DNA from 4 places in the Streptomyces sp. S063 genome. Region 1 is predicted to be linked to each of the others. Evidence: riboswitches for the same ligand, from Rfam matches in the RefSeq annotation. Region 1 holds a riboswitch; each other region holds the start of a gene.
What was found. Region 1 has a riboswitch for cyclic di-AMP ahead of CCZ36_RS12570 (transglycosylase family protein). Riboswitches for the same ligand answer to the same signal wherever they lie in the genome.
Positions count from the first base shown of each region.

Region 1 (7,408 bases):
CACCGGGTCGCGCCCGGTCTGCTGTCCTGGCCGGCCTGGCAGACCCTGCACGCCGCCGACCGCGTCCTGTGCGCGGACCGGGACCAGCCGCAGCTGCCCTACCTCCGCGAGGCGGGCGTACACGTCGAACACGCCGCGCCCTCCGCGGACGAGCTGGTCGCGGACTGCGCGGGCGGCCGGACGGTCGTCGTTCTGACCGGCGGCGAGGGCAACGGCCCCCTCACCGACGGCCTGGCCCGCCTGGGCGGTTCGGGCCGGGTGGCCATGCCGGACCTGGAACTGCTCCCCGGCTCCTACGACCTGCCCGGCGCCCGCCTCCTCGACCTGGTCCAGGTCATGGACCGGATCCGCCGCACCTGCCCCTGGACCTCGCAGAAGACGCACCGGGGTCTCGCCAAGTACGCCATCGAGGAGGCGTACGAGCTGGTCGAGGCCATCGAGGACGGCGACCGGGACGAACTCCGTGAGGAGCTGGGCGACGTCCTCCTCCAGGTCGTCTTCCACGCCCGCATCGCCGAGGAGGACCCCGACGAGCCGTTCGCCATCGACGACGTGGCCGGCGGCCTCGTCGAGAAGCTGATCCACCGCCACCCGCACGTCTTCGGCGACGAGACCGCCGAGACCCCCGAGGACGTCCACGCGCACTGGCTGCGCACCAAGGCGATCGAGAAGCAGCGCACCTCGGTCACCGAGGGCGTCCCCCTCGGCCAGCCGGGCCTGGCCCTCGCCGCGAAGCTGGCGAGCCGAGTCCGCACGGCCGGACTCGACGTCCCCCTCCCGAACGGCGATCCCTCCGGCGACTCCATCGGCTACGACCTCCTCGCCCTGGCCGTCGCCGCCGAGGCGAACGGCACCGACCCGGAAGCCGCCCTGCGCGCGGCGGCACGCGCGTACCGCGACGCGATCGTGGCGGTGGAGGGCGGGGCGGGTTAGTACGGTGACCCCAGAGGCTTTACGAGGGGCGGGGGGCCGGGTGTGGCCGAGGACCGGGAAGCGCCGGACGGCACGGCGGTGGGCGTGGGCAACTCCGTCTCGGGGGGCGGCTTTCACGCGCCGGTCGTCCAGACCGGGACCCTCAACGGCGGTCTGCACACCTACTACGGGCAGCAGCCGCCCTCCGGCCTGCCCCCGGTCGCCGACTGGCCCCGGCTCGACGCGGCCGACCCGATCGCCTTCGGAGTGCGGCGTACCCGGCGCATCGGTGACGAGCCACCGCTGCCCCCGTACGTCGTGAGGGACAGCGATGCCGTGCTGGGGGAGCGGGTCCGCACCGCCGCCGGGTCCGGTGGGCTGGTCCTGGTGACCGGCGAGCCCCTGTCCGGGAAGAGCCGGACCGCCTGGGCGGCGATGCTCACGAACCTGCCGGGCACGACCCGCCTCCTCGCCCCCTCGGCCGGCACGGATCTGCGCGGCCTTCCCGCCGTGCTGCGCGGCCGGGGCGAGAACCGGTGCGTGATCTGGCTGGACGAGCTGGAGGGGCACCTCGGCGAACACGGCCTGACCCCGGCGCTCCTCGCCGAACTCGTCCGCCTGGGCGTCCCGGTGATCGCCACGATGAACGACGAGGGCTATGACGCCCACCGCTTCGGTGGACAGGTCCGCGCCCGGGTGCTGGCCGGTGTCGAGCCGGTGGAGCTCAGCTCGGACTGGACCGAGCCCGAGCTGCTGCGGCTGGAGGTCGGTTGCGGTGACCCCAGGCTGGAAGCTGCCAGCACCTGGCGCGATGGCGCTCGTGTCACCGAGTACCTCGCTCTCGCACCGGAGCTGTGGGACGAGTGGTGGCGGGCTCGCCGCCTGAACGCCCACCCGCACGGGCACTTGCTCGTCCGGACGGCCATCGACTTCGCCCGGTGCGGGACCGATGACGCGCCTGTTCCCTCGGCCGTCCTGCGTACAGCATGCGCCCTGTACGAGCAGGAAGCGGCGCGCGCGGCCAGGGAGCCGTTCGCGGACGCGCTCATGTGGGCCACGGCCATCCGGCTCGGAGTGGCCGGGATGCTGATCCCGGGGGAAGCCCCTGACACCTGGCGCGTTCACAGCTCGTTGTTCAGCGAGGCGGAGACCCGGCCGGGCACCCCGCCCGTACCGCTCGGTCTCTGGCTGCTCGCGATGGAGGCGATGCGCGAAGCCCCTCCCTACCTGGGCGTCGTGTTGGCCACGGCACAGATCGAGCTGGCCCCTCTGGCAGACGGGAATCCGGAGATCGGCCTCGTGCTCGGCCGCCTCCATGAAGCGACCGGGGAGGCCGAGTACGCCGAGAAGTGGTTCCGGCACTCCGCCGACGCGGGCGGCATCGAGGCCGCCGGCATCGTGGGGTCGATACTGGCCGACCGGGGAGAAGCCGTTCCCGCCATCATCTATCTGGAGCGCGCGGCCGAAGCCGGTGACGACGAGGCGCGCAGCGACCTCGCGCTTCTGCTCGCCGATCGCGCGGTCTACTGGCTGGACCGGTTGGGCGAGTCGGGCGACGAGGACGCGCGGGGGGCCGCAGACATGCTGCAGGCGCTCCTCAAGACCCCGCCCGATAACGTCAAGGCGTGAACGACAGCCCCGCCCCGAGCACCCCCGAGCCCCCCACCTGCCCGCACGCCACCCCGCACGAGGCCGCCCCGGCGGCCCCCGCCCCCGAACTCTTCACCTGGGAGTTCGCCTCCGACCCCTACCCCGCCTACGCGTGGCTCCGCGAGCACCGCCCCGTGCACCGCACCGCGCTCCCCAGCGGGGTCGAGGCCTGGCTCGTGACGCGGTACGGGGACGCCAGGCAGGCGCTCGCCGACGCGCGGCTCTCCAAGAACCCGGCCAACCACGCCGAATCGCCGCACGCCAAGGGGAAGACGGGGATTCCGGGGGAGCGGAAGGCGGAGCTGATGACGCATCTGCTCAATATCGATCCGCCGGACCACACCCGGCTGCGACGGCTCGTTTCCAAGGCGTTCACCCCGCGCCGGGTCGCGGAGTTCGCGCCCCGCGTGCAGGAGCTGACGGACCGGCTCATCGACGGGTTCATCGAGGAGGGGAAGGCCGATCTGATCCATGACTTCGCCTTCCCGCTCCCCATCTACGCCATCTGCGACCTGCTCGGCGTCCCGCGCGAGGACCAGGACGACTTCCGGGACTGGGCGGGCATGATGATCCGGCACGGCGGCGGGCCGCGCGGCGGGGTCGCCCGGTCGGTGAAGAAGATGCGCGGCTATCTCGCCGAACTCATCCACCGGAAGAGGGAGAATCCCGGCGACGACCTGATCTCCGGGCTGATCCGGGCCAGCGACCACGGCGAGCACCTCACCGAGAACGAGGCGGCCGCGATGGCGTTCATCCTTCTCTTCGCCGGGTTCGAGACGACCGTCAACCTGATCGGGAACGGGACGTACGCCCTGCTGCGCCACCCCGAGCAGCGGGCCGCGCTCCAGGCTTCCCTGGAGGCCGGCGAGAGCGCGCTGCCGGCGACCGGGCTGGAGGAGCTGCTCCGGTTCGACGGGCCGGTCGAGATGGCGACCTGGCGGTACGCCACCGAGCCGCTGACCCTGGGCGGCGAGGAGATCGCCGCCGGGGATCCCGTACTCGTGGTGCTCGCGGCGGCCGACCGCGACCCTGAGCGGTTCACGGATCCGGACACGCTGGACCTTGCACGGCGTGACAATCAGCACCTCGGCTACGGGCACGGCATTCACTACTGCCTGGGGGCGCCGCTGGCTCGGCTCGAAGGACAGACCGCGCTGGCGACCCTCCTGAGACGCCTTCCTGACCTGCGACTTGCGGCAGAACCTGCCGATTTGCGCTGGCGTGGCGGGCTCATCATGCGCGGACTGCGCACCCTTCCGGTCGAGTTCGAGCCGGGCAACCGGTCCGAAAAAAGTGACGCTCTGTCAACTCTGTGACTTTCACGTGATCTGCGCTGCATCGACTTGTGACACACGTTCGAGTCCCGCTAGGTTCACGGTTCGACGCGTCGGTCGCACGTTGCTCACGCGTCACTTGTGCGCCGCCGCAGGCACGGAATCCCGCTGCTCGGCGCTCAGGTCACTCGCTTGTCAGTCGCACGGAAGGCATACCCATGGGCTCCGCGAACGGCAGACACCGCCGCCCTCGCCAGGCACCCGCCATCGTCGTCGCCGCAGGGGTGACGGGATCGGCCATCGCCATCCCGCTGCTCGGGGCGAGCGGCGCGACCGCCGCCGAGGCCACCACCTGGGACCGGGTCGCGGAGTGCGAGAGCGGCGGAATGTGGAGCGCCGACCTCGGCAACGGCTACTACGGCGGGCTCCAGCTCTCGCAGGAGACCTGGTCGGCGTACGGCGGTACGGAGTTCGCGCCCCGTGCCGACCTCGCCAGCCGCTCCCAGCAGATCTCCGTCGCCGAGAAGGTCCTGGACGACCAGGGGCCCAAGGCGTGGCCGAGCTGTGCGGTGATCTCGGGTCTCGCGGTGGACGGCAGCCTCCCGGGCGTCGACCCGGGCACCTCGCCGGCCCCCGACCCGACGACCGCCCCGACGGACGAAGCGGATGCACCCGACGAAGCGGATGAATCCGGCAAGTCCGATGAATCTGATGAGTCCGGCAAGGGCGACAAGAGCAGCAAGGGCGACTCTGCGGACAAGGGGGGCAGTGGTGACGCGGAAAAGAGTGGTGAAGCCCCCGACTCGTCGGTGACGCCCACCGCTCCGCCGTCCTCCGGCGCCCCCGACGCCACGGACCCCTCCACCGCTCCCGACGCCTCGAAAGGCAAGGGCGGCAAGCACCGCGGCACCCCTGCGCCCGAGGGGGCCGAGTCGGGCCGGGAGGACGGCCCGCGCGGATCCGGCCGGCACGCCTCGCGCGGCGACGGTGACGCCCGGGACGGCGGTGCGGCGACCGCCGGCGCGTACACCGTGCAGCCCGGCGACAACCTCTGGGCGATCGCCAACGCCCAGGAGCTCCCCGGTGGCTGGACCGGCCTGTACGAGACCAACAAGGGCCTCCTGGGCTCCGACCCGGACCTGATCCTGCCCGGCCAGAACCTGGATCTGGGGCTCGACCGGGGCTCGGATCAGGGTGTCGGCCAGGATGTCGAGGAGCCCGCCGAGGCGCCTGCCGCCAACTGATCCAATTCGGGAAAAAGCCCCGAAAACAGAGGCAGTTAAGAGGCCTATGTCCACTTTGCGTAAGTGAGACATGGGTCTCTTTGCTTCAACTCGCACGCCCCTTCCGGCTCATTCGCACACATCGCCCCCGACCTGCGGAAACGGCCTGCCGGTTGCCGCGAGTTCGGGGCGATTGCCCCCTATGTCCATCTTTGAATGTCGGGGTTGCCTGTGTTTACGGTCTAACTGCTCGCACCGCGGGCCCCGTCGACCGTCACGCCGAATCCTGCCGTCGGTCGAAGGGAACAGACGCGTAAGCGCCGTAGGCAGGAGCGGGGGACCCAGGTAAGCCGCCGGGTCCGCACGGCCCCCTCCGCGGGGGCGTACGGGACCGGCTAGGGGTGAAGCCGTGCGCAAGGACGCACGGCCGGGCAACTCATCAGCCCGAACCCGACAGCTCACCTCGTAGGCGTCGGTGAGGAGATTCGTTCCATGCTGCTGAACAGCAAGGGCAAGCACCGCCGCCCGTCCAAGGCCGCCCGTATCGCCACCCTCGCCGGTGTCGCCGGTGCCGCCGTCGCCGTCCCGCTGATGGGCGCGACCAACGCTTCCGCCGCCTCCGTCGAGACCTGGGACGCCGTCGCCCAGTGCGAGTCCGGCGGCAACTGGTCCATCAACACCGGCAACGGCTACTACGGCGGACTGCAGTTCTCGCAGTCCAGCTGGGCCGCCGCCGGCGGTACGCAGTACGCCGCGCGCGCCGACCTGGCCTCCAAGGACCAGCAGATCGCCACCGCCGAGAAGCTTCTCGACATGCAGGGCCCGGGCGCCTGGGCCTGCGCCGGCGCCGGCGGCCTCACCAACGACGGTGTGGACCCGGGCGTGAACCCCGGCGGCTCCGGCCGGTCCGAGAGCAAGCCCGAGCAGGCGCAGCCCCAGCGCCAGGCCGAGCAGCCCACCACGCGCAGCGAGCAGCGCGAGGCCCCCAAGGCCGAGAGCAAGAAGACCGTCACCACCCCGACCGGCGAGAAGGTCGAGAAGGGCGACGGCGAGTACAAGGTCAAGGCCGGCGACACCCTGAGCAAGATCGCTCAGAAGGAAGGCGTCAAGGGCGGCTGGAGCAAGCTCTTCAAGCTCAACGACGACATCGTCAAGGACGCGGACCTGATCTTCCCGGGGCAGCAGCTCCACCTGAAGTAATCGCCGTCTCTCCTCCCCGGAGGAGCGGTGTCCGGCGGCACTTCTCCTCGCACGGCTTCCCGGCCCGGCGCGCTCTTCCCCCCAGCGCGCCGGGCCGGGTTCTTCGTGGACGGCGGGAGCCCGGGGGCCCGCATGCGTTCACCTCTTGTTGTTACCCCTCAGTAGATATCTAGAGTTCTGTCCCGCTATGCAGGCCCTCGGGTCCTTTTTCGTCCCAGGAGGCGGGCGGTCGGCCGACGGACGCGGCCGGGCCGGATAGGCTCGGGTCGCAAGGCCACAGTGACCCTGCACAACCAGTGTCAGATCCCAGAAGGAGATGCCTCGTGCCGTCCATCGACGTCGTCGTAGCCAGGGAAATCCTCGACTCCCGGGGGAACCCCACGGTCGAGGTCGAGGTCGGCCTCGACGACGGCAGCACGGGTCGTGCTGCCGTTCCGTCCGGCGCCTCCACCGGTGCGTTCGAGGCCATCGAGCTTCGCGACGGTGACCCCAACCGCTACCAGGGCAAGGGCGTCGAGAAGGCCGTCCTCGCCGTCATCGAGCAGATCGGCCCGGAGCTCGTCGGGTACGACGCCACCGAGCAGCGCCTCATCGACCAGGCGATGTTCGACCTGGACGCCACCGAGAACAAGGCCTCGCTCGGCGCGAACGCCATCCTCGGCGTCTCGCTGGCCGTCGCGCACGCCGCCTCCGAGGCGTCCGACCTGCCGCTCTTCCGCTACCTGGGCGGCCCGAACGCGCACCTGCTGCCCGTTCCGATGATGAACATCCTGAACGGCGGCTCGCACGCCGACTCCAACGTGGACATCCAGGAGTTCATGATCGCGCCGATCGGCGCGGAGTCCTTCTCCGAGGCCCTGCGCTGGGGCGCGGAGATCTACCACACGCTGAAGAAGGTCCTCAAGACCAAGGGCCTGTCCACCGGACTCGGCGACGAGGGCGGCTTCGCCCCGAACCTGGAGTCCAACCGCGCCGCCCTGGACCTCATCGTCGAGGCCATCAAGGAGGCCGGTTATGTCCCGGGCCGCGACATCGCGCTCGCGCTCGACGTCGCCGCGTCCGAGTTCTACAAGGACGGCGTCTACGAGTTCGAGGGCAAGTCCCGCTCGGCCGCCGAGATGACCGAGTACTACGAGGAGCTCGTCTCCG
Region 1 is NZ_CP021707.1:2,791,877-2,799,284, reverse strand. It holds gene CCZ36_RS12590 (nucleoside triphosphate pyrophosphohydrolase) at 1-933, shown strand, start outside; gene CCZ36_RS12585 (sel1 repeat family protein) at 976-2,541, shown strand; gene CCZ36_RS12580 (cytochrome P450 family protein) at 2,538-3,878, shown strand; gene CCZ36_RS12575 (transglycosylase family protein) at 4,055-5,080, shown strand; cyclic di-AMP (ydaO/yuaA leader) riboswitch at 5,368-5,546, shown strand; gene CCZ36_RS12570 (transglycosylase family protein) at 5,552-6,259, shown strand; gene eno (phosphopyruvate hydratase) at 6,583-7,408, shown strand, end outside.

Region 2 (7,408 bases), 4.1 Mb from region 1:
GCTGGTCACCCTGGACACCCTGCGCCACGATGTCGCCGTCGAGTTGGCGGCCGCCGGGCGCATCCCGCACCTGGCCCGGCATCTGCCCGGCGGCGGCTGGGAGGAGCGGCACGCCCCGGGCAGCTTCACCTACGCCTCGCACCAGGCGATGTTCGCGGGGTTCCTGCCGACGCCCGCCTTCCCCGGACCGCACCCGCGGCTGTTCGCGGCGCGGTTCGCGGGAAGTGAGACGACGGCGGACGGCACGTTCGTGTTCGACACCCCGGATCTGGTGTCGGGGCTGGCCGCCGAGGGCTATCGCACGGTGTGTATCGGCGGGGTCGGCTTCTTCAACCGTCAGGGACCGCTCGGTTCGGTGCTGCCCGGAATGTTCCAGGAGAGCCACTGGGAGCCCGGCTTCGGCGTCGCCTCGCCCACGTCGTTCGAGGAGCAGGTGGCCCGGGCGGAGGAGGTCGTCGCGGCGCTCCCCCGGGAACAGCGGCTGTTCCTCTTCGTCAACGTGTCCGCTCTGCACCAGCCGAACTGGTTCCATCTGCCCGGGGCGACCCGCGAGGCGGGCGACTCCCGGGCCACGCACGCGGCGGCCCTGGAGTACGTGGACCGGCACATCGGCCGGCTCTTCGCCGCCGCGAGCAGCCGTCGCCGGTGCTTCGCCATCGTCTGCTCCGACCACGGCACCGCCTACGGCGACGACGGCTACACCGGTCACCGGCTCGGCCACCCGGCCGTCTGGACCGTCCCGTACGCCCACTTCTTCCTCGAACCACCCGCAACGCCCGAACCGGGGGCCGCCCGATGACGATCACGACCAGCACCACCGCGCCGCCCGCCGTCCGGCCGTACGAGAGTTACGTCTACGCCTATCCGCACAAGACGGCCTACCGGCCGCTGGCGGACCGCCCCGCCCTGCGGTCGCTCTGGGCGGCGGAGCCGAAGGACGCCCTCTCCCTCTACCTCCACATACCGTTCTGCGAGGTCCGCTGCGGCTTCTGCAATCTCTTCACCCGGATCGGCGCGCCGGAGATGCTGACGACGCGCTATCTGGACGCGCTGGACCGGCAGGCCCTGGCGGTGCGGGAGGCGCTGGGCGACGAGGAGCCGGTGCGGTTCGCGGCGGCGGCGTTCGGCGGCGGGACGCCGACGTTCCTGACCGCCGGGGAGCTGGAGCGGCTCTGTGATATCGCGGAGAAGCGGATGGGCGCCGATCTGAGCGCGGTCCCGCTGTCCGTGGAGACCTCGCCCTCCACCGCCACCCCCGACCGGTTGGCGGTGCTGGCCGACCGGGGCACGACGAGGATCAGCATCGGTGTGCAGAGCTTCGTGGACGAGGAGGCCCGGGCGGCCGTCCGTCCCCAGCGCCGCGCCGACGTGGAAGCGGCGCTCGGCCGGATCCGGGACGCCCGGATCCCGGTGCTGAACATCGACCTGATCTACGGCATCGACGGGCAGACCGAGCGCAGCTGGCTCGCCTCGCTGGACGCGGCGCTGGCCTGGCGGCCGGAGGAGCTGTACCTCTATCCGCTGTACGTGCGTCCGCTCACCGGTCTGCACCGCATCGGGCCGGCGACCGGCCCGGAGGCGCAGGCCCCGGAGGACGCCGCCTGGGACGAGCAGCGGCTGCGGCTGTACGCGGTGGGGCGGGACCATCTCCTGGCCCACGGCTACGAGCAGGTGTCGATGCGGATGTTCCGGCGGACCGACGCCCCGCGCGAGCAGGAGGGCCCGGAGGACTACGCCTGCCAGACCGACGGCATGATCGGCCTCGGCTGCGGTGCCCGTTCGTACACGTCCGCCCTGCACTACTCCTTCGACTACGCGGTGGACATGCGGGAGATCCGGTCGATCATCGACCGCTTCACCGCCACCGAGGACTTCTCCCGCGCCGAGGTCGGCCGGTACGTCGACGCGGCCGAGGCGCGTCGGCGGCACCTGTTGCAGTCGCTGCTCCAGGCGGCGGGGCTGCCGGTGGCGGAGTACCGGGCCCGGTTCGGCACGGATCCGGGGAAGGACTTCCCGGCCGAGCTGACGGAGTTCGCGGACCGGGGCTGGCTGGACGCGGCGGCGCCGGACGGTCTGCTCAGGCTGTCCCCGTCGGGTCTCGCCCACTCCGACGCGCTGGGGCCCGCGCTGTTCTCCCCCGGGGTGCGGGCGGCGATGGCCGCGTACGAGAGGAAGTGACCGGGCCGTGGACCTGACGATTCTCTACCGGGGACCGCTCGCCTCCTGTGATTACGACTGCCCCTACTGCCCGTTCGCCAAGCGGCGGGACAGCCGTGCGCAGCTCACGGCGGACCGGGAGGCGCTGGAGCGGTTCACCGGCTGGGCCGCGGCGCAGACGACCGACCGGCTGTCGGTGTTGTTCACGCCGTGGGGCGAGGGCCTGGTGCGCTCCTGGTACCGGCGGGCGCTGACCGAGCTGTCCCGGCTGCCGCACATCGGCCGGGTCGCGATCCAGACGAACCTGAGCGGTCGGACCGAATGGCTGGCGGACGCCGATCCGGAGCGGATCGCGCTCTGGTGCACGTACCACCCGGGGCAGACCCCGTACGACCGTTTTCTGGGGAAATGCCGGGAGCTGTCGGCGAAGGGCATCCGCTACAGCGTGGGCGTGGTGGGGTTCGACGAGCATCTCGACGAGGCGCGGCGGCTGCGGGCGGAGTTGCCGGGCGAGGTCTATCTCTGGGTGAACGCCGCCGAGGGGCAGACGTACACGGACGAGGAGGCGGCGCGGTGGACGGAGCTGGATCCGCTCTTCCCCTACAGCCGTGATCCGCACCGCTCGGCGGGGCTGCCCTGCCGGACGGGCGAGTCGGTCATCTCGGTGGACGGGGACGGCACGGTGCGGCGCTGCCACTTCGTCGAGGCGGAGCTGGGCAATCTCTACGACGGCAGCTACCGCCGGGCGCTCGGCCCGCGGGCGTGCCCGCTCGCCGAGTGCGACTGCCACATCGGCTATGTGCATCTGGAGTCGCTGCCGCTGTACGACGTGTTCGCCGGCGGTGTGCTGGAGCGGATACCGGCGGCGTCCGGCACGGGCACGCCGCCGGGCGGGTTCGTCGTGCCGAACACTCCCCGGCGTGCGCTTCCCCTGCTGGAGCCCTGAGGGGGCAGGCCCTACAGCGGCAGCAGGTCCGGGCGCTTGGCCTCGACGTGGTCGCCGGAGGACTCGCCGCGCAGCCGTCGGCCGATCCAGGGCACCAGGTATTCGCGGGCCCACTGGATGTTGTCGCGCCGCTCGTCGAAGGGGCTGCGCTGGGCCTGCGGCGGCCAGGGCTGGTCGGGGTCGGCGGGCACGTCGTGGCCGAGGACCTGGGCGGCGCGGAGCGCGACGCGGGTGTGTCCCTCGGGCGACAGGTGCAGCCGGTCGGCGTCCCACGCACGGCGGTCCTGGACGGAGCGCAGCGACCACAGGTCCAGCACGGGGCACTGGTAGCGGTCGGCGATGGCCCGGAGATGGACGTTGTACGTGGCGATCTTGCCGCGCATGTGGCGCAGTACCGGGACGCCCCGGGTGTCGAAGCCGGTGGTGACCATGACCGTGCCGACGGCGTTGCTCAGCTCGGCGACGGCTCGCTCGAAGCGCTCGGCGAGATCGTCGGGGTCGGTGCCGGGTCGGATGATGTCGTTGCCGCCCGCGCAGAAGCTGACCAGGTCGGGGGCCAGTTCCTTGGCGCGCGGGACCTGTTCCTCGACGATCTGGTCGAGGAGACGTCCTCGTACGGCGAGATTGGCGTAGCGGAAGTCCCCGTGCGGGGAGTCCTCGTGCGGGGCGTCCTCGGAGCCGGCCCGGCCGGGGGCCGGCAACCGGTCGGCGAGGAGCACCGCGAAGCGGTCCGCCCAGCCGACGAAGGTCCCGTCGGGGCCGGGGTCGCCGACGCCCTCGGTGAAACTGTCGCCGATCGCCGCGTACGACCCGATGGTGTGCTGCTGGTTGTTTCTCGAATCGTCTGCCACAAGGACTTATCCTGCATCGTCCGATGTGACCTACGCGACCGTAATACGGGGTTGACGGGTGGTGAGATAGACCACCCGGTCAGTTTTCGGTAAACCCGGAATAAAGCGAGGGGCGGTGCGCCGCCGCGCACCGCCCCTCGCGGACACTTCTCGTCGCCGCTGGGTCAGAGGGAGACGCCGTGCTGACGCAGGTAGGCGATCGGGTCGACGTCCGAACCGTAGCTCGGGCCGGTGCGGACCTCGAAGTGCAGGTGCGGGCCGGTGGAGTTGCCGGTGGAGCCGGAGAGGCCGATCTGCTGGCCGCCGGTGACGGTCTGGCCGACCGAGACGTTCAGCGCGGACTGGTGGGCGTACTGGGAGTACATGCCGTCCTCGTGCTGGATGACGACCTCGTTGCCGTACGCGCCGCTGTTGCCGGCCGAGACCACGGTGCCCGGGCCGATGGCGAGGACGGGGGTGCCGGTGGCGGCCTGGAAGTCCGAGCCGGTGTGGTAGCCGCTGGACCAGCTGGCGCCGGAAGCGCGGTACTGGGTGGTGACGTTGGCGTTGGCCAGCGGGGCGGACCAGCCGGAGCCGGTGGCCTCGGCGGCGCCGGTACGCGCCGGGGCGCCGGAGCCCTCGGAGTCGTCGGCGGAGATGGTGTCGCCCTTCGGGGCTTCTTCCTTCGGCGCGGCCTTCGGGGCCGGTTCGGCCTTCTTCGGGGCGGCCTTGGGGGCGGCGGACTTCTCGGCCGGGGCGGAGCCCTTGGCGCCGAGGGTCAGCTTCATGCCCGGGTGAATCAGGCTGGGGTTGTCGCCGACTGTGGAGCGGTTGTCCTGGTAGAGCTTCTCCCACCCGCCCTTGAGCCGGTGCTCGGCGGCGATCTTCGACAGGTAGTCGCCGGAGACCACGGAGTACGTCTTCGGGGCGGCCTTCGACGCGGCGGGGGCGGCGGCCGGAGCGGTGTGCGCGGCGGCGACCGAGGCGGCGGCCGGCTTGGCGGCCGGGGCGGTCTGGTCCGCGGCGTTCACGGCGGTGGCGCCGATGAGCGGGAGGGCGAGTGCGGCGCCGCCGGTCCCGGCGGCGAGGACGCCGCGGGAGATCGGGCCGGACTTCGGACGACGGTGCTTACCCTTTGCGGGCATGGGGAAGTTCCTCTCCGGCGCCTGCGAGGTGAGCTGTCGGGTTCGGGCTGGAGATGCCCGGTCGCGTCGCGGCGACTTCACCCTAGCCGGTCCGGATCACTCCGGCTCGGCGGCTTACCTGGTTCCCCCGCTCCTGCCACACGTGAGTGGGTGGGTGCGAATTCCGGGCGGCGGCAGGATTAGGCGATCCGTCCGGATTGACGGTGACCGTAAACCGGTCAGGACGGGCGGAACAAGCCATCGGTTGCCCGGCGGAATCATCGATTCGATATCGCTCCGGATTTCCCGTCACACTCCGTGGATGGCGGATCTTGAATTTCCTTACGGGCAACGGGAATGCTCGACGGCGCTCTCACCACGGACCGTCACGGATATGATCCCGCTCACCTCCGAAATCCCATCTCCCCCATTAGCGGGGCATGTTCTGCGAAATGCACCAATACGGACATGCCGCGAGCGGCACCGCCTGACACCCGGTCAGCCGGGCCGCCCGGCACCCGCCCCCGGGGAGGCGACCATGATGATTTTCCGTCGAATCGATGTCGTATCGTCACGGGAGCGCCCTCGCCGGAGAGCCGCGCCGACGCCCGAGAACCGAGGAGTCCCCGTGACGCAGCAGGTGCCGCAGATCCCGCCGACAGAGGTCGTGCTGACCGGAGTCCGCAACTTCCGCGATGTGGGCGGGCTCCCCACCGCGGACGGGCGGCGCACCGCCTTCGGCCGGCTCTACCGCAGCGGCCATCTGGCACACGCCACCGCCGAGGACGCGGCCTTCCTCGGCGGGCTGGGACTGCACACGATCTTCGACTTCCGGCACTCCGCCGATCACCGGCTCGACGGGTACGACATCGAGCTGGCCGGTGTCCGCAATGTCAGCATTCCGCTCTCGGACCCGGCCGATGGCGCGGAGTTCTGGCGGCTGGTGGGCAGCGGGAACATCGAGCAGCTGCGCTCGGTCCTCTCCGGCAGCAAAGGCGTCGACCGCATGATCCGGATGTACCGCGCGACGATCGAGGACCGCACAGCCGAGCACAGCCGGGTCCTGCACGCCCTGGCCGAGGACAGCGTCCCGGCGCTGATGCACTGCGCGGCGGGCAAGGACCGGGCCGGCCTCTCGATCGCGGTCGCCCTGCTCGCGGTCGGCGTCGTGCCGGAGGCGATCGAGGAGGACTACCTCAAGTCCAACGATCTCCACCGCCGGTACAAGGTGAAGCGCTCCGACCCGTCCGGCGCCGGCATGTCGCCCGAGGTGCTGGAGCTGCTGGACCCGCTGTTCGGGGCGCGGCCCGCCTATCTCGCGGCGGCCTTCGCGGCCATCGAGGAGAACTGGGGGACGACGGACCGCTATCTGTCCGAGGGGCTGAAGCTCTCCCCCGCGACGCGGGAGCGGCTGAGCGAGCGGCTGCTCGACGAAGGCTGACCTCTCCCCCGTGACGGCGGCCCGCGCCGGAACGGGCCGTCACTTGCTCCCGGCCACCACGAAGAGCAGGTAGAGGAAGGCCGCGATGATGTGGCCCGCCACCAGATAGGCGAAGAGCCGGATGATGACGCCGCGCGGCATCCGCTTCTCCTGCGGGTCCTCGTTCGCGCGGCGTCCGGGCCCAGCGGGTCGTAGTGCTCGGAATCGGACATGACGGTCCTCTCTGCCGGCCTCGCGGCCGGTGGCATGAAGGGTGGGGCCGGCGGGAGCGGCCGGTCAGCGCGAGTGCAGTCCGCTGCCGAGGCAGAGCTCGGCAGCGGGGCTCTGCAGCAGGGAGTGGACGAAGAGCAGCTCCGCGCCGCGGCGGTCGACGGCCACGATCCGGTGCGGGGTGAGCGAGTCGAAGTGGGCGCTGTCGCCGGGTTCGAGGTCGTGGACGGTGTCGCCGAGACCGACCCGCAGCCGGCCCTCCAGGACGTAGAGCCACTCCTCGCCGGGGTGGACCCGGACCAGGTCGCCCTGAGCCCCGTACGGGACGCGCACCCGCAGTGCCTGCATCGCGCGGCCGGAGCCGCCCGCCCGCCGGTACATCCAACCGTCGGCCTCCGCGCCCTCGAAGCCGCCGCCGCGGATGATCGCGTCCCGTTCGGGCGGCTGCTCGCCGAGCAGCTCGGAGACCGTCGTACCGTAGATGCGGGCGAGCCCCAGCAGCATGGGCAGCGAGGGCTGCCTGCGGCCGGTCTCCAGCCGGGAGAGATGGGCCGGCGAGAGTTCGGCCCGCTGGGCCGCGGTCTCCAGGGTGAAGCCGCGGGCGCGGCGCAGATCGCGCAGTCGGGGTGCGACGCCGGGGAGCTCGTCCGGCGCCCCTTCGTCCGGAGGGTTCATATGCCTATTGGGCCAGGAGTTTTCC
Region 2 is NZ_CP021707.1:6,896,814-6,904,221, reverse strand. It holds gene CCZ36_RS31335 (STM4013/SEN3800 family hydrolase) at 1-799, shown strand, start outside; gene CCZ36_RS31330 (STM4012 family radical SAM protein) at 796-2,178, shown strand; gene CCZ36_RS31325 (STM4011 family radical SAM protein) at 2,186-3,103, shown strand; gene CCZ36_RS31320 (SGNH/GDSL hydrolase family protein) at 3,115-3,954, opposite strand; gene CCZ36_RS31315 (LysM peptidoglycan-binding domain-containing M23 family metallopeptidase) at 4,119-5,078, opposite strand; cyclic di-AMP (ydaO/yuaA leader) riboswitch at 5,082-5,241, opposite strand; gene CCZ36_RS31310 (tyrosine-protein phosphatase) at 5,686-6,498, shown strand; partial or broken gene CCZ36_RS36120 (DUF6126 family protein) at 6,538-6,710, opposite strand; gene CCZ36_RS31305 (helix-turn-helix domain-containing protein) at 6,775-7,383, opposite strand.
Region 2: linked by a shared signal. The riboswitch ahead of CCZ36_RS31315 (LysM peptidoglycan-binding domain-containing M23 family metallopeptidase) and the one ahead of CCZ36_RS12570 (transglycosylase family protein) in region 1 are both predicted to bind cyclic di-AMP.

Region 3 (7,408 bases), 1.9 Mb from region 1:
CCCGACCGCCCGCCGGGAGCCGCCCCGACCCTGGACGGTCCCTGATATTGCCCTGACTCCACCCTCCACCCGGGACACGGGGGACAGCATCAGGGTCACTTCGGGGGCTTACCCTGATGCCGCCCCGCGTCCGCGCGTGTGACGATCGGGGTATGCCAGCCGCCACCGCCCGAGCCGCCAGCTCCCTCGCCGCCGACCCGGAGGAGCCGCCGGTGCGCAAGCTCTACCGCAGCGCCGACGGCCGGCTGCTCGGCGGCGTCGCGCGCGGGCTCGCCGGACATCTCGGGCTGCCGGTCGCCTGGGTGCGGCTCGTCTTCCTCGGACTGTTCGTCACCGACGGCCTCGGCGCCCTGCTCTACGCGGTGTTCTGGATCGTCGTCCCGCTCGGTGTGGGCGGTGTCGAGCCTTCCCGTTCCGTCTTCGAGACCGTCGCGGACGGCCGCCGCAGGCTCCGCAAGCCGGACAAGGGCCAGGTCTTCGCCCTGGTCGCCCTGACGATCGGGGCCGTCGCCTATTTCGTCAACGTCGACATGGGCGGCGAGACCGGCCGCTACATCTGGCCCACCCTCCTCATCGGCGCGGGCTCCGTCCTGGTCTGGCGGCAGGCGGACAACGCCCGGCGGGCCCGCTGGATGGAGGTCAGCCGCAACCGCAGGCTGCTCCACGTGGCCCGCGGCCTCGCCGGGGTCGCCCTCGTCGGCCTCGGTCTCGCCGTCTTCCTCGTCGTCCGCGGCTCCGCCGCCCAGCTCGGCAATGTGCTGACCGCCGCCATCGCCGTGCTGACCGGCATCTTCCTGCTCGCCGGCCCCTATCTCGTGCGGATGACCCAGGACCTCTCCGAGGAGCGCCTGATGCGCATCCGCGCCCAGGAGCGGGCCGAGGTCGCCGCCCACGTCCACGACTCCGTGCTGCACACCCTCACCCTGATCCAGCGCAACGCGGACGACGCCGGCGAGGTCAGACGCCTCGCCCGCGCCCAGGAACGCGAGCTGCGCAACTGGCTCTACAACCCCGAGGGCACCGGCAAGGACGAGGACGACGAACCGGAGACCCTGGCCGAGGCGGTCAAACGGGCCGCCGCCGAGGTCGAGGACAAGCACGGCGTGCCCCTGGAGGTCGTCGTGGTCGGCGACTGCCCCCTCGACGAGAAGCTGTCCGCGCAGATGCAGGCCGCGCGCGAGGCGATGGTCAACGCCGCCAAGTACGGTGGCGAGGGCGGGGCGGTCCAGGTCTTCGCGGAGGTCGAGGGCCGTACGGTCTTCGTGTCCGTACGGGACCGGGGCCCGGGTTTCGACCTGGACGAGGTTCCCGGCGACCGCATGGGCGTACGAGAATCAATCATCGGCCGGATGCAGCGCAACGGCGGGACCGCCCGGCTGCGTTCGGTGCCCGGCGGAGGCACCGAGGTCGAGCTGGAGATGGAGAGGGCGAGCGAATGACCGAGAACACCGAAGCCACCGGGGGCCCGGAGCGACGGGTACGGGTCGTGCTCGTCGACGACCACCGGATGTTCCGCACCGGGGTGCAGGCCGAGATCGGCCGCACCGAGGAGACCGGCGTCGAGGTGGTCGGCGAGGCCGCCGACGTCGACCAGGCGGTCACCGTCATCACCGCGACCCGCCCCGAGGTCGTCCTCCTCGACGTCCATCTCCCGGGCGGCGGCGGCGTCGAGGTGCTCCGCCGCTGCGCCCCCCTGATGGGCACGGCGGAGAACCCGGTCCGCTTCCTCGCGCTGTCCGTGTCGGACGCAGCGGAGGACGTCATCGGCGTGATCCGGGGTGGTGCGCGCGGCTATGTCACCAAGACGATCACCGGAACCGACCTCGTCGACTCCGTCTTCCGGGTCCAGGAGGGCGACGCGGTCTTCTCGCCCCGCCTGGCCGGCTTCGTCCTCGACGCCTTCGCCTCCACGGACGCCCCGCCGGTCGACGAGGACCTGGACCGCCTCACCCAGCGCGAGCGCGAGGTCCTGCGGCTGATCGCCCGGGGCTACGCGTACAAGGAGATCGCCAAGCAGCTGTTCATCTCGGTGAAGACGGTCGAGTCGCACGTCTCGGCGGTGCTGCGGAAGCTCCAGCTCTCCAACCGGCACGAACTGACCCGCTGGGCGACGGCGCGACGGCTGGTCTGAGGCCGGGGCGCGCTGACAGGCTCTACGCCACCCGGGTCGCCCCGGCGAAAGGCATCTGGTCGATGGGCGCGATACGCACCGGCGCCCCCGGGCGCGGGGCGTGGATCATCTGGCCGCCGCCGATGTAGAGGCCGACGTGGCTGATCCCGGAGTAGAAGAACACCAGGTCGCCGGGGGCCAGTCGGGAGCGCGGGATGCGCTGTCCGGCGTTGATCTGGGTGTAGGTGGTGCGCGGCAGGCTCACGCCCGCCGCCTTCCAGGCCGCCTGGGTGAGGCCGGAGCAGTCGAAGGCGTTCGGGCCGGTCGCGCCCCAGACGTACGGCTTGCCGATCGCGCCGTGGGCGAAGGCGATGGCCTGCCCGGCGCGGGAGTTCGGAGCGGCGACCGAGCCGCTGCGGGCGGTGGAGCGGTCGGAACGGTCCGGGCCGCCGCCGTGCCGGGTGTCGGCCGAGCGCTCGTAGTCGGCGCGTTCGGCGGCGGTCAGGGTGTCCAGCAGCTTCCGGGCGTCGGCGAGCTTGGCGCGGACCGCGGTGCGGTGCTCGCGCAGTTCGGCGCGGCGGGCGGCGAGGCGTTCGGTCTCCTCGTCGGCGCGGGCCTTGACCTGGGCGATCCGGGAGACCTGCCGCTTGATGTTCCGCAGCAGCCCGGTCTGCCGGTCGCCCGCCCGGTCGAGGTAGGAGGCGCGTTCCAGATAGGCGTCGGGGTCGGAGGAGAGCGCCAGTTGCAGAGCCGGGTCGAGGGTGCCGGAACGGTACTGCGCGGTGGCCAGCGAACCGAGCGCGTGCCGGGCGGTGTTGAGACGGCCGGTGCGGCGGGCGGCCTCGTCGGTCAGGGCGTCGACGGTGCGGGTGGCGGCGTCCGCCTTGGCCTTCGCCCCGTTGTACTTCTCGGTGGCGACCTCGGCGTCGTGGTACAGCCGGTCGACCTTCGCCTTGACCTGGGCCGCGGTGGGGGCCGGTTCGGCGGGGGCCGCGCCCGCCCCGGTGACGGAGCCGGCGGTGGCGGCCCCGGCGAGCGCCAAGGTGGCGGCGGTGCGGGCAGCAGGGCCGGTGAGGGGGCGCTGCTTGGGTTTTCGATGAGCTGACCTGCGGTGCGCTGCCACGGGGGCGGCATCCTTCCTCTCGGCTGCCCGCCGGGGGTGGCGGCGGGGTCCGGGATGGACGCTAATCCCGGCGCGGAGAAAAGGGTCGCCATGACAGCTATTGCCCTGATGTGACGTTTCGCCGGTCACGAATGATCGAAGCGATCGAGGAAGGCTTGCCTCACTGAAAGGTAAAACTTTGGCCATGGCTAGGCTCCGGAGCCATGGACGTACTCATCAATGTCTTCGTCGCCCTGCACATCATCGGCATCGCCTCCCTGCTGGGCGGCTTCCTGACGCAGATGAAGGCCATGGGGGCGGGGGCCGCCCGGTTCACCCCCGCGATGCTGCACGGCGCGCTGACCATGCTGGTCACCGGCGTGGCCCTGGTCGGCCTCAACCAGGCCGACGACCAGACCGTCAACAACGTCAAGATCGGCATCAAGCTGGCGCTGCTGGTCGTGATCCTCGCCCTGGTCTACGTCAAGCGCGACGAGGAGAAGGTCGACAAGGGCGCGTTCATCGCCGTCGGCGCCCTGACGACCGTCAACATCTTCATCGCGACGATCTGGACCTGAGGCCGGACCTGAAGCCTGGCGGTGGCGGCCGTTCACCGGCCGCCACCGCCCCGGGTCACGCCGGGCGCACGCTCCCGTAGATCGGCATGTAGTAGATCGACTCCTCGCGCACGTTCGCACCGGGCTTCGGGGCGTGGATCATCATCCCGTCGCCCTTGTAGATGCCGACATGGCTGATGTCGTCGTAGAAGAAGACCAGGTCCCCGGGCTGAAGGTCGGACGTGGCGACCCGCGTGCCGACCTCGACCTGGTCCCAGGTGGTCCGCGGCAGGGTCACGCCCGCCTCCCGCCAGGCCGCCTGTGTCAGCCCCGAGCAGTCGTAACTGGAGGGGCCCGACGCCCCCCACACGTACGGCTTCCCGATCTGGGCGCGGGCGAAGGCCAGCACCTTCTCCGCCTTGGCGGCGTAACTGCTGTCCGTACCGGAGCCGGACCCTGGACCCGTGTCCGTACCGCTGCCCGATCCGGATCCCGAACCGCCGCCGGATTCCTGCGCGGCCTCCTCGCGGGCCTTCTCCTCGGCCTCGGCCTTCTCCTTCGCCTCGGCGGCCTGGCGGGCGGCCAGCTTCGCCGCCTTCTCCTTCGCCTCGGCCTCCTTCTTGCGCTCCAGCTCCGCCAGCCGCGCCTTCTCCTCGGCGGTCAGCCGGGACAGCAGCCCGCGCGCCTCGGTCAGCTTGGCCTGGACGTCCTTCTTGCTGGAGGCGAGCGTGGCCTGCGTCTCGGTCAGGGTCTCCAGGCTCTTCACGGCCTCCGCGCGCTTCTTCGCCGCCGATGCCTGCTGCGTACGGAAGTCGCTCACGGCCTTCTGCTGCCGCTCCGTCGCCCGGTCCATCAGCCGGCTCTGGTCGAAGTACCCCTGCGGGTCGTCCGCGAAGAAGAAAGTCGCCGTGGGCGCGATGCCACCGCTGCGGTACTGGGCAGCCGCGTAGGAGCCCAGCGCCCGGCGCGCCTCGTTGATCCTCTCGGTCCGCTTCGCCACGTCCGCGAGCAGGCCGTCGACCTTCCTCTGCTGCGACGCGGAGGCGGCTTTGGCCCGGTTGTACTCCTGGGTCGCCGTGCCCGCCTGCCGGTACAGGGCGTCGACCTTCTTCTGGACGTCCTCGATGGCGGGCTTCGGCTCCGCGGGCGCGGCCGTGGCGCTCTGCGTGGAGAGCAACGTCACGGAGGCCAGCGCGGCCGTCGTCAGCCCGACGGCGGGGGTGGTGGTGCGCACCTTCGTGCGCGGCTTGCGATGCGATGCCAAGACCGGCATCTCCTTCCGTGGACCGCCTACCGGGTTAGCTGTCGGGTTCGGACGGAACGGAAGGCTGTCCTACGGTCCGCATGCGAGGGCACGGACCGATTCACCCCGGTTCTGCGTGTGGGTCCCCGGTTCCGAACTGCCAGGACGGCAGGCCGGATTCGGCAGAGGTGTCCGTCAGGCGCGGTTCGCCTCAGGGAGGTACGGATCACCTGACCGAGCACGCTAGCCAAAGCGCCCCACCGCTGGGAAGGACGATGAGCGATATGCCCGATACATTTTCGTGACCTTTCCGGATCGGGGGTCCCGCACCCCCTCCGACCGGGCGCTTTTTCACGGAACGCGTACGTCCGCTCTCCGTGCGTGGGGCTGAGGTCCCCGCTTCCCGGCTTCGGCGGAAGGTTGTCAGTCCGGCCGCCTAGACTCGGGAGGCGATGAGCAGCCTCTTTGACGACAACTTCCTGACCGGCCTCCAGCCCGCGGAGGACGGCCCCCCGCCGCCCCCCGAGGACCACGCGCCCGAAGCGGTGCCGGAGGGCCTCTTCGAGGGCGTCTACGACGCGCCCCCGCCGCCCCGGGACGGGTACTACCGGGACGGTCACCCGCGCCCGGCGATCGACTCCGCCGCGCTGCTCGACGGGCTCAACACCGAGCAGCGCGCCGCCGTCGTGCACGCCGGATCCCCGCTGCTCATCGTCGCCGGGGCCGGCTCCGGCAAGACCCGGGTGCTCACCCACCGCATCGCCCACCTGCTGGCCGAGCGCGGCACGCACCCCGGGCAGATCCTCGCGATCACCTTCACCAACAAGGCCGCGGGCGAGATGAAGGAGCGCGTCGAGCAGCTCGTCGGCCCGCGCGCCAACGCCATGTGGGTCATGACCTTCCACAGCGCGTGCGTCCGCATCCTGCGCCGCGAGTCGAAGAAGCTCGGCTTCACCTCGTCGTTCTCGATCTACGACGCCGCCGACTCCAAGCGCCTGATGGCCCTGGTCTGCCGCGATCTGGATCTCGATCCCAAGCGGTATCCGCCGAAGTCCTTCACCGCCAAGGTCTCCAACCTCAAGAACGAGCTCATCGACGAGGAGACCTTCGCCGGGCAGGCCGCCGACGGGTTCGAGAAGACCCTCGCCCAGGCGTACGCGCTCTACCAGGCCCGCCTGCGCGAGGCCAACGCCCTGGACTTCGACGACATCATCATGACGACGGTCCACCTTCTCCAGGCCTTCCCGGACGTCGCCGAGCACTACCGCCGCCGCTTCCGCCACGTCCTCGTCGACGAGTACCAGGACACCAACCACGCCCAGTACACGCTGGTCCGTGAGCTGGTCGGCCCGGCCGGCGAGAGCGACGCCCCCGCCGAGCTGTGCGTGGTCGGTGACGCGGACCAGTCGATCTACGCCTTCCGGGGCGCGACCATCCGCAACATCCTCCAGTTCGAGGAGGACTACCCCAGTGCCACGACGATCCTGCTGGAGCAGAACTACCGCTCCACGCAGACGATCCTCTCCGCGGCCAACGCCGTCATCGAGCGCAACGAGAGCCGCCGCCCCAAGAACCTCTGGACCAACGCCGGCTCCGGCGCCCGCATCACCGGCTATGTCGCCGACACCGAGCACGACGAGGCGCAGTTCGTCGCCGACGAGATCGACCGGCTCACCGACGCGGGCGACGCCAAGGCGGGCGACGTCGCCGTCTTCTACCGCACCAACGCCCAGTCCCGCGTCTTCGAAGAGATCTTCATCCGCGTCGGCCTGCCCTACAAGGTCGTCGGCGGGGTGCGCTTCTACGAGCGCAAGGAGGTCCGGGACGTCCTGGCCTACCTCCGGGTCCTCGCCAACCCCGAGGACACCGTCCCGCTCCGCCGCATCCTCAACGTCCCCAAGCGCGGCATCGGCGACCGCGCCGAAGCGATGATCGACGCCCTGTCGATGCGCGAGAAGATCTCCTTCCCGCAGGCACTGCGCCGCGTCGACGAGGCGTACGGCATGGCCGCCCGCTCCTCCAACGCCGTCAAGCGCTTCAACACGCTGATGGAGGAGCTGCGCACGATCGTCGAGTCCGGCGCCGGACCCGCCGTCGTCCTGGAAGCCGTCCTGGAGCGCACGGGCTATCTGGCCGAGCTCCAGGCCTCCACGGACCCGCAGGACGAGACCCGTATCGAGAACCTCCAGGAACTCGCCGCCGTCGCCCTCGAATTCGAGCAGGAGCGCGGCGAGGAGGAGGGCGCGGGCACGCTCGCGGAGTTCCTGGAGAAGGTCGCGCTGGTGGCCGACTCCGACCAGATCCCCGACGAGGACGAGGACGGCTCCGGCGTCATCACGCTGATGACCCTGCACACCGCGAAGGGCCTGGAGTTTCCCGTCGTCTTCCTCACCGGC
Region 3 is NZ_CP021707.1:4,694,550-4,701,957, forward strand. It holds gene CCZ36_RS21905 (ATP-binding protein) at 153-1,439, shown strand; gene CCZ36_RS21910 (LuxR C-terminal-related transcriptional regulator) at 1,436-2,131, shown strand; gene CCZ36_RS21915 (C40 family peptidase) at 2,154-3,233, opposite strand; gene CCZ36_RS21920 (hypothetical protein) at 3,437-3,790, shown strand; gene CCZ36_RS21925 (C40 family peptidase) at 3,846-5,042, opposite strand; cyclic di-AMP (ydaO/yuaA leader) riboswitch at 5,041-5,207, opposite strand; gene pcrA (DNA helicase PcrA) at 5,465-7,408, shown strand, end outside.
Region 3: linked by a shared signal. The riboswitch ahead of CCZ36_RS21925 (C40 family peptidase) and the one ahead of CCZ36_RS12570 (transglycosylase family protein) in region 1 are both predicted to bind cyclic di-AMP.

Region 4 (7,408 bases), 650 kb from region 1:
GCCGCCGCCGACGTGCCGCTCGGCGGCTATGTCCTCGCCTCGATGTCCCTCCAGGCGACCTACCGCGGCTTCGCCGACGAGGGCGTCGACCTCGCCCAGGCCGCCGTCGAGCGCAACCGGGGCCTCGCCACCGCCCGCACCATGAGCTTCTTCCGGCTGGTGGAGGCCCGCGCCCATGCGAAGGCCGGCGACGCACCGGCCGCGGGGGCCGCGCTCAAGGGCGCCGAGAGCTGGCTGGAGCGGTCCCGGGCGGGCGACGCCGATCCGTCCTGGCTCGGCTTCTACGGCTACGACCGGTTCGCCGCCGACGCCGCCGAGTGCTACCGGGACCTGAAGGCCCCCCGCCAGGTGCGGCGCTTCACCGAGCAGGCGCTGTCCCGGCCGACCGAGGAGTTCGTCCGCAGCCACGGACTACGGCTCGTCGTCTCCGCCGTCGCCGAGCTGGAGTCGGGCAATCTGGACGCCGCCTGCGCCGCGGGCACCCGGGCGGTGGAGGTCGCGGGCCGGATCTCCTCGGCCCGCACCACGGAGTACGTGCGCGATCTGCTGCACCGCCTGGAGCCGTACGGGGACGAGCCCCGCGTCGCGGAGCTGCGCGAGCGGGCCCGGCCGCTGCTGGTCACCCAGGCCTGACCCGGACGCACACTCCGCCCACCGGGCCGGTGCCGGGCGGAATGTGCGCCACGCCCCGCCCATCTCGGGTTTGAGCCGGTTGTCAGTGGGTCAGTGCACTATCGGGGTGGGAGGTGGCGTGATGATGACGCACGCGGCGTACGACTGCGATGTGCTGGTGATCGGCGGCGGGATCGTCGGTCTGTCGACCGCGTACGCGCTGACCCGGGCGGCTCCGGGCACCCGGGTCACGGTCCTGGAGAAGGAGCGCGGCCCCGCCCGCCACCAGACCGGCCGCAACAGCGGCGTGATCCACAGCGGCATCTACTACCGCCCCGGCTCCCTCAAGGCGCGGTACGCGCTGCGCGGCTCGGCGGAGCTCGCGGACTTCTGCGCGGAGCACTCCATCGCGCACGCCACCACCGGCAAGCTGATCGTCGCCACCGAGCGCTCCGAGCTCCCCCGGCTGCACGCCCTCGTGCAGCGCGGCCGCGAGCACGGGCTGCCCGTGCGGGAGCTGGGCCCGGCCCAGATCGCGGAGCACGAACCGGAGGTCCGGGGCCTGGCGGCGATCCGGGTCGGCACGACGGGCGTCTGCGACTTCACCGCCGTGGCCACCCGCTTCGCGACCGAGGTCACGGCGGCGGGCGGCATCGTGCGGTACGGCGCGGAGGTCACCGCGGTGGACCGGCGCCCCTGGGGCGTCGCGGTGCGCACGGCGGACGGCCCGGTCGTGCGGGCCCGGGTGCTGGTCAACTGCGCGGGGCTCCACAGCGACCGGGTGGCCCGCCTCGCCGGGGACGATCCGGGGGTGCGGATCGTGCCGTTCCGGGGGGAGTACTACGCGCTGGCCCGCCCCGAGCTGGTGCGCGGTCTGGTCTACCCGGTGCCGGACCCGGCCTTCCCCTTCCTCGGCGTCCACCTCACCCGCGGTTTCGACGGTTCCGTCCACGTCGGGCCGAACGCGGTCCCCGCCCTGGCCCGGGAGGGATACACCTGGCCCCGGGTCAGCCCCGCCGAACTGCTGTCCACGCTGAGCTGGCCGGGCACCTGGCAGATCGCCCGCCGCCACTGGCGGTACGGGGCGGGCGAGGTGCACCGCTCGCTGTCCCGGTCCGCGTTCACCCGGGCCGTCCAGCGGCTGCTGCCCGCCGTCACCGAGGACGATCTGCGCCCGTCGCCCGCCGGGGTGCGGGCCCAGGCAGTGCTGAGGGACGGCACGCTGGTCGACGACTTCCTGATCCGCGAGGCCCCGCACACCGTGCATGTGCTCAACGCCCCGTCGCCCGCGGCGACGGCGTGCCTGCCCATCGGACGGGAGGTGGCACGGCTCGCGCTGCGCCGGGCTCGGGGGACGGGGTGGAAGCCGCCCGCCGTAGAATCCGGTCATTGTGTCTGAGCAGCCTCTGAACCCCACCCCCGCCGGATCCCCCGCCGGATCCCCCGACGCGACGCCGACCGACGAGACGCCGGCCGGCCCCGCGCGGACCGGCTCCACGGCGGCCGACGCGCTCGCCGACGCCGCGACCGACCCCACGGCGGCCGACGCCAGGGCCGACGAGGCCCCGGCCACCGACGCCACCTCCGACGAAGCCGCCGCGCTGCGGGCCGCCTCCTTCGAGCGGGCGCGCCGGCTGCGCATGGAGCCGCGCTTCCCCGGCGGCCCCGCCGCCGACCCGGCCGGCTCGCACCACGAGCGCCGGATCCGCAGCTTCCAGCCGCGCCGCAGCCGGGTCACCACCGGCCAGCAGGAATCCCTGGAGCGGCTGTGGCCCAAGTGGGGCCTGGACATCGACGGCAAGCGCGTCCTCGATCTGGCCGAGCTGTTCGACGGGCTGCCCGTGGTCCTGGAGATCGGCTTCGGCATGGGGGAGGCCACCGCGCAGATGGCGGCCGACGACCCGGGCACCGGCATCCTCGCGGTCGACGTCCACACTCCCGGCCAGGGCAATCTGCTGGGCCTCGCGGACAAGGCGGGCTCGACGAACGTCCGGGTGGCCAACGGCGACGCGGTCATCCTGCTGCGCGAGATGCTGGCCCCCGAGTCCCTGGACGGCCTGCGGGTCTACTTCCCCGACCCGTGGCCCAAGGCCCGGCACCACAAGCGGCGGCTCATCCAGCCCGCGTTCCTGGACCTGGTGGCCCCGGTGCTGAAGCCCGGCGCGATCGTCCACTGCGCCACGGACTGGGAGCCGTACGCCGAGCAGATGCTGGAGGTCCTCACCGCGCACCCCCGCTTCGAGAACACCGCGGCCGACGGCGGCTACGCCCCGCGTCCCGCGTTCCGGCCGCTCACCCGCTTCGAGGGTCAGGGCCTGGACAAGGGGCACGTCGTCCACGACCTGCTGTTCGCCCGCGTCTGACGCACCGGCCGGCGGTCGGGCGATGGCCGGATGCGCCGTCGCCGGTTGTCGGTGCTCCTCGTTAGGGTCGAGAGGTGTCCGACCCCTCCGCGCAGCCCCAGCAGGCGCACCCCGCCGTCCCGGTCCTCCTCCACGAGCAGCGGCTCGACGAGGTCCTGGGCTCCGCGCCGGAGCACGGCCGGGCGCGTTACCGGCCGCGCCGCGTCGGCATGGTGTGGCGCAGCAAGGTGTTCCGTGCCGGGGCCGTGATCGTGGCGCTCCTGCTGTGCGGGCTGCTGATCCTCGCCCTCGTCCGTGAACAGACCGGCCCGGAGGGGTTCCTCGTCGGTCTGGGCCTGGCGGTGCTGCCGGTTCCGCTGCTGATGGCGGCGTTCCGCTGGCTGGACCGGGTCGAGCCGGGCCCCTGGCGGAATCTGAGCTTCTCCTTCGCCTGGGGCGCGTGCGCCGCCGCGCTCGTCGCGATCATCGCCAACTCCTTCGCGACGCGCTGGATAGCCACCGCGACGGCCGACCCGGCGAGCGCCGACACCCTGGGGGCGACGGTGATCGCCCCCGTCGTCGAGGAGAGCGCGAAGGCGGTGGCCGTGCTGCTGATCTTCCTGTTCCGCAGACGGGAGTTCAGCGGGGTGGTGGACGGCATCGTCGTCGCCGGCTTCACCGCGACGGGCTTCGCGTTCACCGAGAACATCCTCTATCTGGGCAACGCCTTCGGCGAGGACCAGCAGCTCGGCAGCTCCGGGTTGGCCTCGGTGACGGCGGGGACGTTCTTCGTGCGGATCGTCATGTCGCCGTTCGCGCACCCCCTGTTCACGGTTCTCACCGGTCTCGGCTTCGGCTTCGCGGCCGTCAGCGCCCGCCGCCACCGGGTCCGCCGGATCGCCCTGCCGGTGCTGGGCCTACTGCTGGCGATGGGGCTGCACGCCCTGTGGAACGGCTCGTCGGCCTTCGGCCCGTACGGCTTCTACGCGGTGTACGGGATCGTCATGGTCCCGGCGTTCGCGCTGGTGACCTGGCTGGCGATCTGGTCGCGCCAGCGGGAGCTGCGCACGCTCGCCGCAGAGCTGCCCGCGTACGCCGCGGCCGGCTGGCTCACCCCCGCCGAGCCGACGGCGCTCTCCTCCATGCGGGCCCGGGGCATGGCCCGCGATCTGGCCCGCCACTGGCAGCGGGACCGGGCCCGGGGGCGGGCGGCGGCCCGCGCGGTCGCGGAGTACGAGTCGTTCGCGACGTCGCTCGCGGGGTTGCGCCGGCGGGCCCGCCACGGCGCGGTGGGCCCGGACTTCGGCGCCCGGGAGCGGGAGTTGCTGCACCACCTGTGGCAGCGCCGGGACATCGCGGCCCCGGCCCTGACTCACGCGGCCCGCCTCACCTCCCACCGTGGCCCGCACCACGGCCACCGCGCGCCGATGCCGTACGGCCGGCCCCCCGCGCAAGGGCACGGCCCCGGGTACGGATACGGCCCGGCGTACGGATACGGCCCGGCGTACGGGCAGTCGTACGGTCGGCCCCCCGCGCAGCACCACGGATACGGTTACGGGTACGGCGACCCCGGCTCCGTCAGGCCGACGCCTCGGTGAGCAGCGCGATCTCCCGGTCCGTCAGCCGCAGGCCGGCGACCGCGACGAGGGCGGGGAGCTGTTCGACCGTGCGGGCGGAGGCGATCGGGGCGGCGACGGTCGGCCGGGCGGCGAGCCAGGCGAGGGCCACGGTCGCGATCTCGGCGTTCCGTTCCCCGGCCACCTGGTCGAGGGCGGCCAGCACCTTGCGGCCCTGCTCCGACTCCAGATGTCCGCCCGCCTTCGCGGAGCGCGCGCTCTCCACCGTCGTACCGGGGCGGTACTTGCCGGTGAGGAATCCGGAGGCGAGCGCGTAGTACGGGACGGCCGCGAGGCCCGCGGCGGCCGCGGTGTCCTGGAGGGCGCCCTCGTAGGTGGAGCGGGAGACCAGGTTGTAGTGCGGCTGAAGCGCGACGTACCGGGCGAGGCCTTCTCGCTCGGAGAAGGCGAGGGAGGCGGCGAGGCGCTCGGGGCTGATGTTGGAGGCGGCGATGTGGCGCACCTTGCCGTCCTTCACCAACTGGTCGAGGGCGGTGATGATCTCCTCGACCGGAACGGTCTCGTCGTCGAAGTGTGTGTAGTAGAGGTCGATGTGGTCGGTGCCCAGCCGGCGCAGCGACGCCTCGGCCGCGCCCTTGATGGTGCCGGCGGACAGGCCCCGGAAGTCGGGGTGGGCGCCGGCCTTGGTGGCGACGACGATGTCGGACCGGTTGCCACGGGAGGCGAGCCACTTGCCGATGACGGTCTCCGACTCGCCGCCCCGGTTGCCGTCGGCCCAGGCGGAGTACGCGTCGGCGGTGTCGATGAAGTTGCCGCCGGCCTCGACGTACGCGTCAAGGACGGCGAAGGACTGGTCCTCGTCCGCCGTCCAGCCGAAGACGTTGCCGCCGAGGGCGAGGGGGAAGACCTGGAGGCCGGAGGTGCCGAGGGGGGTGCGCGCGGAAGTCATGTGAGGGTTCAACGGGCCGGGCGGGGGCCGGTATTCCTCACCGTGCTCCATCCGGGCATGCCCGTCCCTTCCCCGGACAGACCGGCAGCCCTGACGTCGGGGGGTGTGCGTCAGGGCTGCCGGGGTTTCGGGGGCGGGCCGCCGGGCAAGGGCGGCCCGGGGGCTCAGACCGAGAGGCCCTTGCTGTTCAGCCAGGCCATCGGGTCCATCGCCGAGCCGCCGGCGGTGCGGACCTCCAGGTGGAGGTGGACGCCGGTCACGTTGCCGCTGTCGCCCATGCGGCCGATGGTCTGGCCGGTGGTGACCTTCTGGCCGACCGAGACCTCGATCGAGGACTGGTGGGCGTACCAGATCTCCGTGCCGTCATCGAGCTGGAGCACCGTGCGGTAACCGTACGAACCGGACCAGCCGGCCGACGTGATCGTGCCGCTGTGCACGGCCTTGAGCGGCGCGCCGGCCGACCCGGCGAAGTCGAGACCGGTGTGCTGGCCCGAGGACCAGAGCGCACCGGACTGACCGTAGGTCGAGGTGATCGTGTACGAGGAGGTCGGCAGCGAGAAGCTGGCGGCGAGCTTGGCGAGACGCTCCTCCTCCGCCTTCTTCTTCGCCGCTTCCTCTTCGGCCTTCTTCTTCGCGGCGGCTTCGGCCTCGGCCTCGTCCTGCTGCTTCTTGGCCTCCGCCGCCGCCTTCTCGGCCGCGGCCTTCTCGGCAGCCGCCTTGGCCTCGGCGTCGGCGCTGGCCTGCTGCTGCTCGGCCTGCTGGAGGATCCGGGCGCGCAGTGCCTCGCCGGCGTCGGTGCCCTGCTCGGCCTCGGCGCTGGTGAGCCCGGCGGTGGTGAGCGGCGCGGCCGCGGCGACCGGGACGGCCTCCGCGTCGTCGGACATGAAGGACCCGACGCCGGGAAGGGACTTGGCGTCGGGGAGGTTGTCCGCGATGGAATCGGGAAGAGAGATGGAGACGGGTGCCTTGTCCTGAGCGGTGGCCATGCCACCCGCTCCGACGGCCGCTATGACGCCGACCCCGAGGACGGTGGAGCTACGGGCCAGACCACGCTGCTTGGCCACGCGGTGCCTGCCGCGTACGGGCCGGATGGAGTCCTCGGTGGGATTCCACTCCCCCACGGACCGTTCGGCGCCACCGTAGCTGTCGGGGCTGAAGGGTGACGGGACCTCAGGGGCAGGCTTGTTGGACGCCACGTGGGCGCACTCCTTTCCTTCCTTCTCGCCTACCGGGTTAGCTGACGGGTTCGGAGCAGGAAGGTCTCCTACGGGCCCCTCCGCCTCTCACGAGACGCAGGCGTCCGATTCACCCCATGGAGGTGGTTCCCCGGTTTCCTTGCGGAATTCGGCGCTCGCGCGCGGCGCCGTCCCTGACGACGACTGTGACGACCGCGCTGCGTTATCGAACGTTAATAGACACCCGGGCCCGATTCCAAGCTGTTCCTGTTGATCATTAACGAACAGGGGCGGGAGGTACGGGTCATAAGCGGGTGGAATCGGACGGCCTGACCGTGACTCAGCCACATGCCTTTTTCTGACGGTGTATCAAATGTTATGCGGAGCGGTGCGCTTCGATTACGTACCGTGTCACCCCGGCCGTCTCAGCGGGCCGCGTCCTCGTCGCGCCGCCCCACGATCTTCACCGTCGTCCGGCGCACGGGCTGCCCCTCCGCCGGCCGGCCGACCGCGATCAGCGCCATGTCGTCCGTGGCCCGCCCGCCGGTGTGCAGCCGTACGTCGTCGGTCAGCGCCGACAGCAGCTCCTCCGGCCCCGGGAAGATCCGGCCGCGCAGCCGGGCCGCCGGATCGTAGAAGACCCCGTTCGCGTCCCGGGCCTCGGACAGACCGTCCGTGAAGGCGAGGAGCGTCGCCCCCGGAGGCATCGCCCACTCGTCGGCGCGGTCCGGCCACACCCCGAGGTCCATCCCC
Region 4 is NZ_CP021707.1:3,441,133-3,448,540, forward strand. It holds gene CCZ36_RS15655 (sporulation protein) at 1-633, shown strand, start outside; gene lhgO (L-2-hydroxyglutarate oxidase) at 755-2,011, shown strand; gene trmB (tRNA (guanosine(46)-N7)-methyltransferase TrmB) at 2,004-2,975, shown strand; gene CCZ36_RS15670 (PrsW family intramembrane metalloprotease) at 3,050-4,552, shown strand; gene CCZ36_RS15675 (aldo/keto reductase) at 4,533-5,480, opposite strand; gene CCZ36_RS15680 (M23 family metallopeptidase) at 5,645-6,676, opposite strand; cyclic di-AMP (ydaO/yuaA leader) riboswitch at 6,688-6,840, opposite strand; gene CCZ36_RS15685 (PP2C family protein-serine/threonine phosphatase) at 7,081-7,408, opposite strand, start outside.
Region 4: linked by a shared signal. The riboswitch ahead of CCZ36_RS15680 (M23 family metallopeptidase) and the one ahead of CCZ36_RS12570 (transglycosylase family protein) in region 1 are both predicted to bind cyclic di-AMP.